2 regions of the Streptomyces sp. NPDC008092 genome follow, and region 2 is predicted to be linked to the other one. Evidence: riboswitches for the same ligand, from Rfam matches in the RefSeq annotation. Region 2 holds a riboswitch; the other holds the start of a gene.
The links. A riboswitch is a leader RNA that binds a small molecule or an ion and turns the genes downstream of it on or off. The one in region 2 is predicted to bind cobalamin.
Positions count from the first base shown of each region.

Region 1 (4,787 bases), on a different contig from region 2:
TGTCCCCGTACCGCTCCCGCAGCGGACTCCGCTTCCTCGGCGCCGTCGGCCGCCGCCCCCGGGGGCTGTCCCGCAGGGCCCGGGACGCCCTCCGACGGGTCGGCGTGCCGTGGACGCAACGGTCACGAGAAGATCGTCCCCGACCACGCGTCCACCCGCTCCCGGAAGGAACCGACGAGATCATGCGCCTCATCGTGGCCCGCGGCCCGGCGGAGGTGTCCGGATGACCGGCGCCGACGAACACGTCCTGCTGCACGTCCGCGGACGGGCCGCGCACATCACGCTCAACCGGCCGAAGGCCATCAACGCGCTCTCGCACGCCATGGTGCGCCGCATCGACGAGGCGCTCACGGCATGGGAGCGGGACCCGGCCGTGCAGACCGTCGTCATCACCGGCGCGGGGGAGCGCGGCCTGTGCGCGGGCGGGGACATCCGCGCCGTCCACGACGACGCCCGGGACGGCGACGGGTCGGCGGCGGCCGCGTTCTGGCGGGACGAGTACCGGCTCAACGCCCGCATCGCCCGGTACCCGAAGCCGTATGTCGCGCTCATGGACGGCATCGTGATGGGCGGCGGGGTCGGTGTCTCGGCACACGGCCGCGTCCGGATCGCCACCGAGCGGTCGCGGATCGCCATGCCGGAGACCGGCATCGGCTTCGTGCCCGACGTCGGCGGCACGTATCTGCTCGGCCGCGCGCCCGGCGAACTCGGCACCCATCTCGCCCTGACCGGCGCCCGGATCGGCGCCGCCGACGCCATGCTCTGCGGACTCGCCGACCACTACCTGCCGTCCGGCTCGATCCCCGCGTTCGTCGCCGACCTCGCCGGCCTGCCCGTGCCCGAAGCACTCGCCCGGCAGGTACGGCAGGCGCCCGACGGGGAGTTGGCCGGGCAGCGGGCGTGGATCGACGCCTGCTACGCGGCCGACACCGTCGAGGAGATCGTCCAGCGGCTGTTCGCACACGGCGACCCGGCGGCGAAGGAGGCGGCGGACACCCTGCTCACCAGGTCCCCCACCGCCCTGAAGGTCACGCTGGCGGCGCTGCGCCGGGCCCGGCAACTCGGTTCGCTGGAGCGGGTCCTGGACCAGGAGTACCGCGTCTCCTGCGCGACCCTCGCCACCCATGACCTGGTGGAGGGCATCCGCGCCCAGGTCGTCGACAAGGACCGCACCCCGCACTGGTCCCCGGCCACCCTCGCCGGGGTCACCGACGCCGACGTGGACCGCTTCTTCGCCCCGCTCGGCGAACGCGAACTCGGCCTCGCCCCACCCGTCTGACCCGCCCCAACCGCCGTCCACCAGGCGCGAGACGAAGATCACGCCTGGTGACGCGGTCTTGGCCGTGCTCCTGACACGCGGTACGGTCTGTCCGATATCGACGACGGCGAGACGGAACCCGGTGGGAATCCGGAACGGTCGCGCCACTGTATGCGAGAGCCCCCGGGCCGCTCGTGAGTCAGACCCGTGGCCGTCGTCCTGTGCACCACCGAGATGGGACGCGAACTCCCAGAGGAGGTCCTGCCATGGCGCAGACCGTCGCTCCGCCGACAGCCAACACCCCCGCCGTCCCCGCCAAGCTGCCGCTGTCCGCGATAGCTCCCTGGGCGGTCTTCTTCGGCATCCTGATGCTGGTCCTGCTCTACTTCGTCGGCGCCGAACAGGGCGCCACCTCCGTGTTCAGCGGCACGGACGTCCACGAGTGGGTGCACGACGCCCGCCACCTGCTCGGCTTCCCCTGCCACTGACACGAGGGACGCCGTACCACCCATGAACTCCGCAACGGTTCGCAACCTCCTGGTGCGGGGCATGCTCGCCGGCCTGGCCGCTGGCCTGCTCGCCCTCGTCGTCGCCTACGTACTCGGTGAGCCGAACGTCGACAAGGCGATCAGCTTCGAGGACGCCCACTCGCACGAGCACGAGATGGAGGTCGTCTCCCGCTCCCTGCAGTCCACCGCCGGCCTGGCCACCGGCGTCCTCGTCTACGGGGTCGCCTTCGGGGGCATCGCCGCCCTGGCCTTCTCCTTCGCCCTCGGCCGCGTCGGCCGCTTCTCGCCGCGGGCGACGGCGCTGCTGCTGTCCGGCTGCGCCCTGGTCGCCGTGTACGTGGTGCCGTTCCTGAAGTACCCGGCCAACCCGCCGTCGGTGGGCGACCCGGACACCATCGGCAAACGGACCACGCTGTACTTCCTGATGATGCTGCTCAGCGTGCTCCTCGCGGTGGCCGCCACCATCCTCGGCAAGCGGCTCCAGCCGCGGCTGGGCACCTGGTGGGCGACCGTGCTCGCGGTGGCCGCGTTCGGCGTGGTCATCGGGCTGGCGTACCAGTTCCTGCCGGTCGTCAACGAGGTGCCGGCGGACTTCCCGGCCACCCTGCTGTGGCGGTTCCGGCTCTCGGCGCTCGCCATCCAGGCGGTGCTGTGGGGTGGATTCGGCCTGCTGTTCGGCGAGTTGGCCGAGCGCGTCCTCAACCCGAAGCCGGCGAAGGCGCCGGCCGCCGCGCGCAGGGTGCCCGCACCGCACTGACCCGCGGCACGGCACACCGACCGGTAGACCGATCGGCACACCGAACGACACCCGAGGGCCCCCGGAACCGTCCGGGGGCCCTCGGGCGTTCACCGGTGTACGCGGGCCGCCGGCCGTATCCTGCGGCCGTGACGGCGACTTATGTACTGGACGGCACCGCGATCCGCACCCTGGAGGACTTCTGGCAGGTCGTCGGGGAGGCGGTCAACGGACCCGGCGGCTACTTCGGCCGCAACCTCGACGCGTTCGTCGACTGCCTCAGGGGCGGCTTCGGCACGCCCGACGACGGCGACTTCGTCTTCGAGTGGCGCGACCACGAGACCTCCCGCGCGCACCTCGGCCACGCGGAGACCGCCCGCCAGCTGGAGATCCGGCTCACCCGCTGCCACCCGACCAACCGTGCCGCCGTGGCGGCGGAGCTGGCCGAGGCCCGCGCCGGACGCGGGGCCACCGTCTTCGACTGGCTGGTCGAGATCTTCGAGGAGCGGGCCCCGGAGACGGTACGACTGCTGTGAACTCGCCGTGAACCCGCCGTGTCTTCGGCGCGCGGCCGGTGCCGCACTCGCGTCCGGGGCCGCTGACAAGGAAAGATGGGCGGCGAGCGATCGATCAACGACTGCGGAGGAAGTGGACTCATGCCGCATGAGCGAGCGGGCCGGCCGGCGGCTCCGGAGGACCTCGTCGACGTGGCCCGGCTGGTCACGGCCTACTACGCACTGCACCCCGACCCGTCCGACCCGGGCCAGCGGGTGGCGTTCGGCACCTCGGGACACCGCGGATCGTCACTGGCGACCGCGTTCAACGAGGACCACATCGCCGCCACCAGCCAGGCCATCTGCGAGTACCGGAGCGGCCAGGGCACCGACGGCCCCCTCTTCCTCGGAGCCGACACCCACGCCCTGTCGGAGCCGGCCAAGGTCACCGCCCTGGAGGTCTTCGCGGCCAACGGCGTCACCGTGCTCGTCGACAGCGCCGACGGCTACACCCCGACCCCCGCCGTCTCGCACGCCATCCTCACCCACAACCGGGGCCGCACCACCGGCCTCGCGGACGGCGTCGTGGTCACCCCCTCGCACAACCCGCCCGCCGACGGCGGCTTCAAGTACAACCCGCCCAGCGGCGGCCCCGCCGCGTCCGACGCCACCTCCTGGATCCAGGACCGCGCCAACGAGATCATCGCGGGCGGGATGAAGGACGTGCAGCGCATCCCGTACGAGCGCGCGCTCGCCGCGCCGGCCACCGGCCGGTACGACTTCATGGGCGTCTACGTCGACGACCTGCCCAGCGTCCTCGACATGGACGCGGTCCGGGCCTCCGGACTGCGCATCGGCGCCGACCCGCTCGGCGGCGCCTCCGTCGCCTACTGGGGCCGGATCGCCGAACGGCACGGGCTCGACCTCACCGTGGTCAACCCGTACACCGACCCCACCTGGCGGTTCATGACGCTGGACTGGGACGGCAAGATCCGCATGGACTGCTCGTCGCCGTACGCGATGGCCTCGCTCATCGAGAAGCGGGACGAGTTCCGCGTCGCCACCGGCAACGACGCCGACGCCGACCGGCACGGCATCGTCACCCGCGACGCCGGCCTGATGAACCCCAACCACTACCTCGCCGTCGCCATCTCCTACCTCTACCGCCACCGCGAGCGGTGGGCGGCGGGTGCGGGCATCGGCAAGACCCTCGTCTCGTCCTCGATGATCGACCGGGTCGCCGCCGACCTCGGCCGCCGACTGGTCGAGGTCCCGGTCGGGTTCAAGTGGTTCGTGGACGGACTGGTCAGCGGGGCGATCGGGTTCGGCGGCGAGGAGTCGGCCGGCGCCTCCTTCCTGCGCCGTGACGGCTCGGTCTGGACGACCGACAAGGACGGCATCCTGCTCGCCCTGCTGGCCTCCGAGATCACGGCCGTGACGGACCGGACCCCGTCCGAGCACTACGCCGGCCTCACCGCCCGCTTCGGTGAACCCGCGTACGCCCGTATCGACGCCCCGGCCACCCGCGAGGAGAAGGCCCTCCTCGCGAAGCTCTCCCCGGCCCAGGTCACCGCCGAGACCCTGGCGGGGGAGCCGGTCACCGCCGTCCTGACCGAGGCCCCGGGCAACGGCGCGGCGATCGGCGGCATCAAGGTGACCACGGAGAACGCCTGGTTCGCGGCCCGCCCGTCCGGCACCGAGGACGTCTACAAGATCTACGCCGAGTCCTTCCAGGGCCCCGACCACCTGGCCCGTGTGCAGGAGGAGGCCAAGGCGGTGGTGAACACCGC
Region 1 covers NZ_JBIBHY010000002.1:340,627-345,413, forward strand. The annotation lists gene ACFZB3_RS06415 (3-hydroxyisobutyryl-CoA hydrolase) at 224-1,279, shown strand; cobalamin riboswitch at 1,347-1,488, shown strand; gene ACFZB3_RS06420 (CbtB-domain containing protein) at 1,525-1,746, shown strand; gene ACFZB3_RS06425 (CbtA family protein) at 1,769-2,524, shown strand; gene ACFZB3_RS06430 (barstar family protein) at 2,653-3,039, shown strand; gene pgm (phosphoglucomutase (alpha-D-glucose-1,6-bisphosphate-dependent)) at 3,160-4,787, shown strand, end outside.
Region 1: linked by a shared signal. The riboswitch ahead of ACFZB3_RS06420 (CbtB-domain containing protein) and the one ahead of metE (5-methyltetrahydropteroyltriglutamate--homocysteine S-methyltransferase) in region 2 are both predicted to bind cobalamin.

Region 2 (4,787 bases):
CCGCCCGTGACCTCCGTCGCCGACAGCGGCGGGACGTCCACCCGCCAGAACGCGGCCTCGGGCGCCCCCAGCACATGCAGCACCATGGCCCGCACCACCTCCGGCTCCACCACGGCGATCGTCCGGCCGATGGTCAGGCCCGTCCGGTCCAGCCAGCCGGCGACCCGGGCACACAACTCCCGTACCGATTCGCCCCCGTGGGGCGCGGCACCCGGGTCGGTCAGCCACTGGAGCAGCGCGTCGGGTTCGGCGGTGCCGACCTCCTCCAGCGTCCACCCCCGCCAGCGGCCCGCGTCCAGGCCCGACAACTCGGGCTCCGCCGAGGCGTCGAGGCCCAGCGCGGCCGCCGTCTCCCGGCAGCGCACGCTGGGGGAACAGACCGTCTCGCCCGCGGCCGGCAGGGACAGCGCCACCGCCTCGGGTTTCTCGATAGAGTCACCGTCGTCGAAGCGGGCCCGCCGCAGCGAGGGAGTGATGGCGGGGGCTATGAGGACGACTCGGCAGGTCACGGGCGGAAGTTCCTCCTCGGTCGGACAGCAGACACCGGCGACTGCAGATACCGGCGACTGCAGATACCGGCGGAGCCAGGTGTCGGTGACGGCGGGTGTCGGTGACGGCGGGTGCCGGACGCGCACGACAGTACGCCGTCCGGCACCCGCGCCAGGAGCCGGCTACAGCTCCGCGCGCACCGATCGCGCCGCCGCGACCAGGTTCTCCAGGGCGGCCCGGACCTCCGGCCAGCCGCGGGTCTTCAGCCCGCAGTCGGGGTTGACCCAGAGCCGTTCGGCGGGGATGGCCGCCAGGCCGGTCCGCACCAGGGCGGCGGCCTCCGCCGGGCCCGGCACCCGGGGCGAGTGGATGTCGTAGATCCCGGGGCCGGCCTCGCGCGGGTAGCCGTGCGCGGCGAGTTCGCGGGCGACCTGCATGTGCGAGCGGGCCGCCTCCAGGCTGATGACGTCCGCGTCGAGGTCGTCGATGGCCTGCACGATGTCGCCGAACTCGGCGTAGCACATGTGCGTGTGGATCTGCGTCTCCGGACGGACTCCGGAGGTGGTGAGCCGGAACGCCTCCGTCGCCCACGCCAGGTACCCGGGACGGTCGGCGGCCCGCAGCGGCAGGGTCTCGCGCAGCGCGGGCTCGTCCACCTGGATCACCGAGGTCCCGGCCGCCTCCAGGTCGTCCACCTCGTCGCGCAGGGCGAGGGCGACCTGGCGGGCGGTGTCGCCGAGCGGCTGGTCGTCACGGACGAACGACCAGGCCAGCATGGTCACCGGCCCGGTCAGCATGCCCTTGACCGGACGGTCGGTGAGGGACTGGGCGTACGACGTCCAGCGCACCGTCATCGGCTCGGGACGGGAGATGTCGCCGGCCAGCACCGGCGGGCGTACGTACCGGGTGCCGTACGACTGGACCCAGCCGTGCCGGGTGGCCAGGTACCCGGTCAGCTGCTCCGCGAAGTACTGGACCATGTCGTTGCGTTCGGGTTCGCCGTGCACCAGGACGTCCAGGCCCGCCTTCTCCTGGAAGGCGACCACCTCCTGGATCTCGGCCCGCAGCCGCGCCTCGTAACCGGCCGTGTCGGTCCGGCCCGCCCGCAGGTCCGCCCGTGCGGCCCGCAGTTCGCCGGTCTGCGGGAACGAACCGATGGTCGTCGTGGGCAGCAACGGCAGCCGCAGGTGCGCGCGTTGGGCGGCGGCGCGGTCGGGGTACGGCTGGGCGCGGCGGGCGTCGGCCGGGGTGACGGTGGCGCAGCGGGCACGGACGGCGGGATCACGGGTGATCGGTGAACCCGCTCGGGAGGCCAGGTCGGCGCGGTTGGCGGCGAGTTCGGCGGCGATGGTGTCGGGGCCCTGGGCGAGGCCCCTGGCGAGGGTCGCGATCTCGGCCGTCTTCTGCTTCGCGAAGGCCAGCCAGCGCAGGATCTGCGGTTCGATGTCCCGCTCGGCGGCGGTGTCCAGCGGCACGTGGAGGAGGGAGCAGGAGGCGGCGACGTCGACCCGGCCGGCGAGGCCCAGCAGGGTGCCGAGGGTGGTGAGGGACGCCGACAGGTCGTTGACCCAGATGTTCCGGCCGTCGACCACACCGGCTACCAGCCGCCTGCCGGGCAGCCCGCCGACGGCGGCCAGGGCGTCCAGGTTGGCGGCCGCCGCCCCGGTGAAGTCGAGGGCGAGCCCTTCGACCGGGGCCTTGGCCAGCACCGGCAGGGCCTCGCCGAGCCGGTCGAAGTAGGAGGCGACCAGGAGCTTCGGCCGGTCGGTGCGGGCGCCGAGATCCCGGTAGGCGCGGGCGGCGGCGTTCAGTTCGGCCGGGGTGCGGTCCTGGACCAGCGCGGGCTCGTCGAGCTGCACCCACTCGGCGCCGGCCGCCCGCAGGTCGGCGAGCACCTCGGCGTACACCGGGAGCAGCCGGTCGAGGAGGGTGAGCGGGTCGAAGCCGGCGGGCGCGCCGGGCGTCGGCTTGGCGAGCAGCAGATAGGTGACCGGGCCGACCAGCACCGGCCGGGCGGCGAGCCCGAGGTCCAGCGCCTCCGTCAACTCGTCCACCTGCTTGGCGGAGTTCGCGGCGAAGACGGTGTCCGGGCCCAGCTCCGGCACCAGGTAGTGGTAGTTGGTGTCGAACCACTTCGTCATCTCCAGCGGCGCGATGTCCTGCGTACCGCGGGCCATGGCGAAGTAGCCGTCCAGGGCATCGGCTTCGACGGCGGCGCGGTGCCGCTCGGGGACGGCGCCGACCATCACGGTGGTGTCGAGGACGTGGTCGTAGTACGAGAAGTCGCCGGTCGGCACCTCGTGGAGGCCGGCCTCGGCGAGCTGCCGCCAGGTGGAGCGGCGCAGCCCGGCGGCGGCGGCCCGCAGGGCGTCGGCGGTGACCCGGCCCTTCCAGTAGCTCTCGATCGCCTTCTTCAGTTCCCGGGCCGGCCCCTGACGGGGGTAGCCGTACACGGTGGCCCGGGCTGCCGCGGCTGCGGACTTGGCTGTCACGGAGATCTCCTTCGCGAGACGATTCCCTGAGATCCCGGTGACGGGACGAGAGCGCGAAGGGGTGACGAACCGGACGGCAACGGTCGTACGCCGTGAACGAGTACGCGACCGTCCGTCCGATATGCACGCCGACCCGCCCACGAGGTCACCGGGATGTCCGCGCACGAGTGGTCCGCGCACGGGCAGATGGCAGGTCTTCGGACTCGCGGGCACGCCCTCCCTCCGGAGGACACCTACTGGCCGTCGCTTCCCGGACCCGGTGGATCCAGTGCGTATGACGGCGGTCGTTCCCGCTCACCGCTGCGGGGCAGTCCCGGATTCCCACCGGGTTCCCTCTTGCGACGTCCCGTCTGGCGGAGGGGACGAACCAGCTGCACGGCCAGCTTAACGCGCCCCGAGGGCGCTACGGGGGTGGCCGTCGTCGCGGAAGTCGGTCCGCCTCGCTTTCGGTCCGGCCGGCTTCCGGTCCGGCTCGCTTCCGAATCGGCCTGCCTCCGAACCGGCCTGCCTCCGAACTGGCTCGCTTCCGAACCGGCCTGCCTCCGAACTGGCTCGCTTCCGAACCGGCCTGCCTCCGAACTGGCTCGCTTCCGAACCGGCCTGCCTCCAAACTGGCTCGCTTCCGAACCGGCTCGCTTTCGAACCGGCCTTGCGTGCGCCTAACGTGGCCGGGCACGGCCGCCGGGCCGTGGGCAACGGCGGGAGGGGGGATCGCCATCGACCGCGTGGAGGTCAACGGGGCGGAAGCGGACAGCGAGGATCTGAAGCTGCTCGCGCGGGTCAACTACGCGCATTTCACCTCGATGCAGGTGCGGGACGGCGCGGTCCGGGGGCTGGATCTGCACCTGGCGCGGCTGGACGGGAGCGCCCGTCAGTTGTTCGGCAGGGGGCTGGACGCCCAACGGGTCCGGGACTGCGTGCGGCACGCCCTCGCCGGGGGCCCGGACGCGGTGTCGGTCCGGGTGACGGCCTTCACCGGAAGGCTCGGTGACGTGGTGCGCGGCGAACTCGTCGAGCCCGACCTGGCCGTGGTGACGAGCGCGCCGGCGGAGGCGCAGCCCGGACCGGTGCGGCTGTGCGCGGTCGAGTACGAGCGGGACCTGCCGCACGTCAAGCACGCCGGGACGTTCGGGCTCACGCTCCGTCGGCGGCAGGCGGTGCTCGCCGGGTACGACGACGCGCTCTTCACCGACCGGTACGGCCGGATCAGCGAGGCGTCGGTCTCCAACATCGGCTTCCACGACGGGGAGCGGGTGATCTGGCCCGAGGCCGCCATGCTGCCCGGCATCACGATGCAGTTGCTGCAGCGGGGACTGGACGCCAAGGGCATCCCGTCCGAGCGGCGTGAGATCCGGCTCGGGGACCTCGTGGCCGGCGCGTCCGGCTCCTCGGCCTGCTCCGCCTTCCTGGCGAACTCGATCTCGCCGGTCCTGCCGGTGGCGAGCATCGACGGGACCGCGCTGGCCGTCGCCCCGGCCGTCACGGACCTGCTCGTGGACTGCTACGAGACCAACCCCTGGCAGACCGTCTGAGCACCCCGCCGGACGTGCCGCGATGCGCCGGCTGCCGACCGCTCAGGGTCTGCCGGCCCCGCGCAGCGCCCGGGAGAGGCCCAGGGCCGCCGTCCGTACCGCCGGGGCCAGCTGTGCCGGGCGGAAGCGGCCGCACGGTACGGCCACCGAGAGCGCCGCGACCGCCGTGGGCCCGGCGAAGACGGGGGCCGCGATGCAGCTGACCCCCGGCGCGGCCTCTTCCTCCTCGTAGGCGAGGCCCGCGACCTGGGCCTGTTCGACGGCCGTACGCAGC
Region 2 covers NZ_JBIBHY010000013.1:53,113-57,899, forward strand. The annotation lists gene ACFZB3_RS35675 (histidine phosphatase family protein) at 1-509, opposite strand, end outside; gene metE (5-methyltetrahydropteroyltriglutamate--homocysteine S-methyltransferase) at 672-2,981, opposite strand; cobalamin riboswitch at 3,152-3,368, opposite strand; gene ACFZB3_RS35685 (aminotransferase class IV) at 3,707-4,513, shown strand; gene ACFZB3_RS35690 (IclR family transcriptional regulator C-terminal domain-containing protein) at 4,556-4,787, opposite strand, start outside.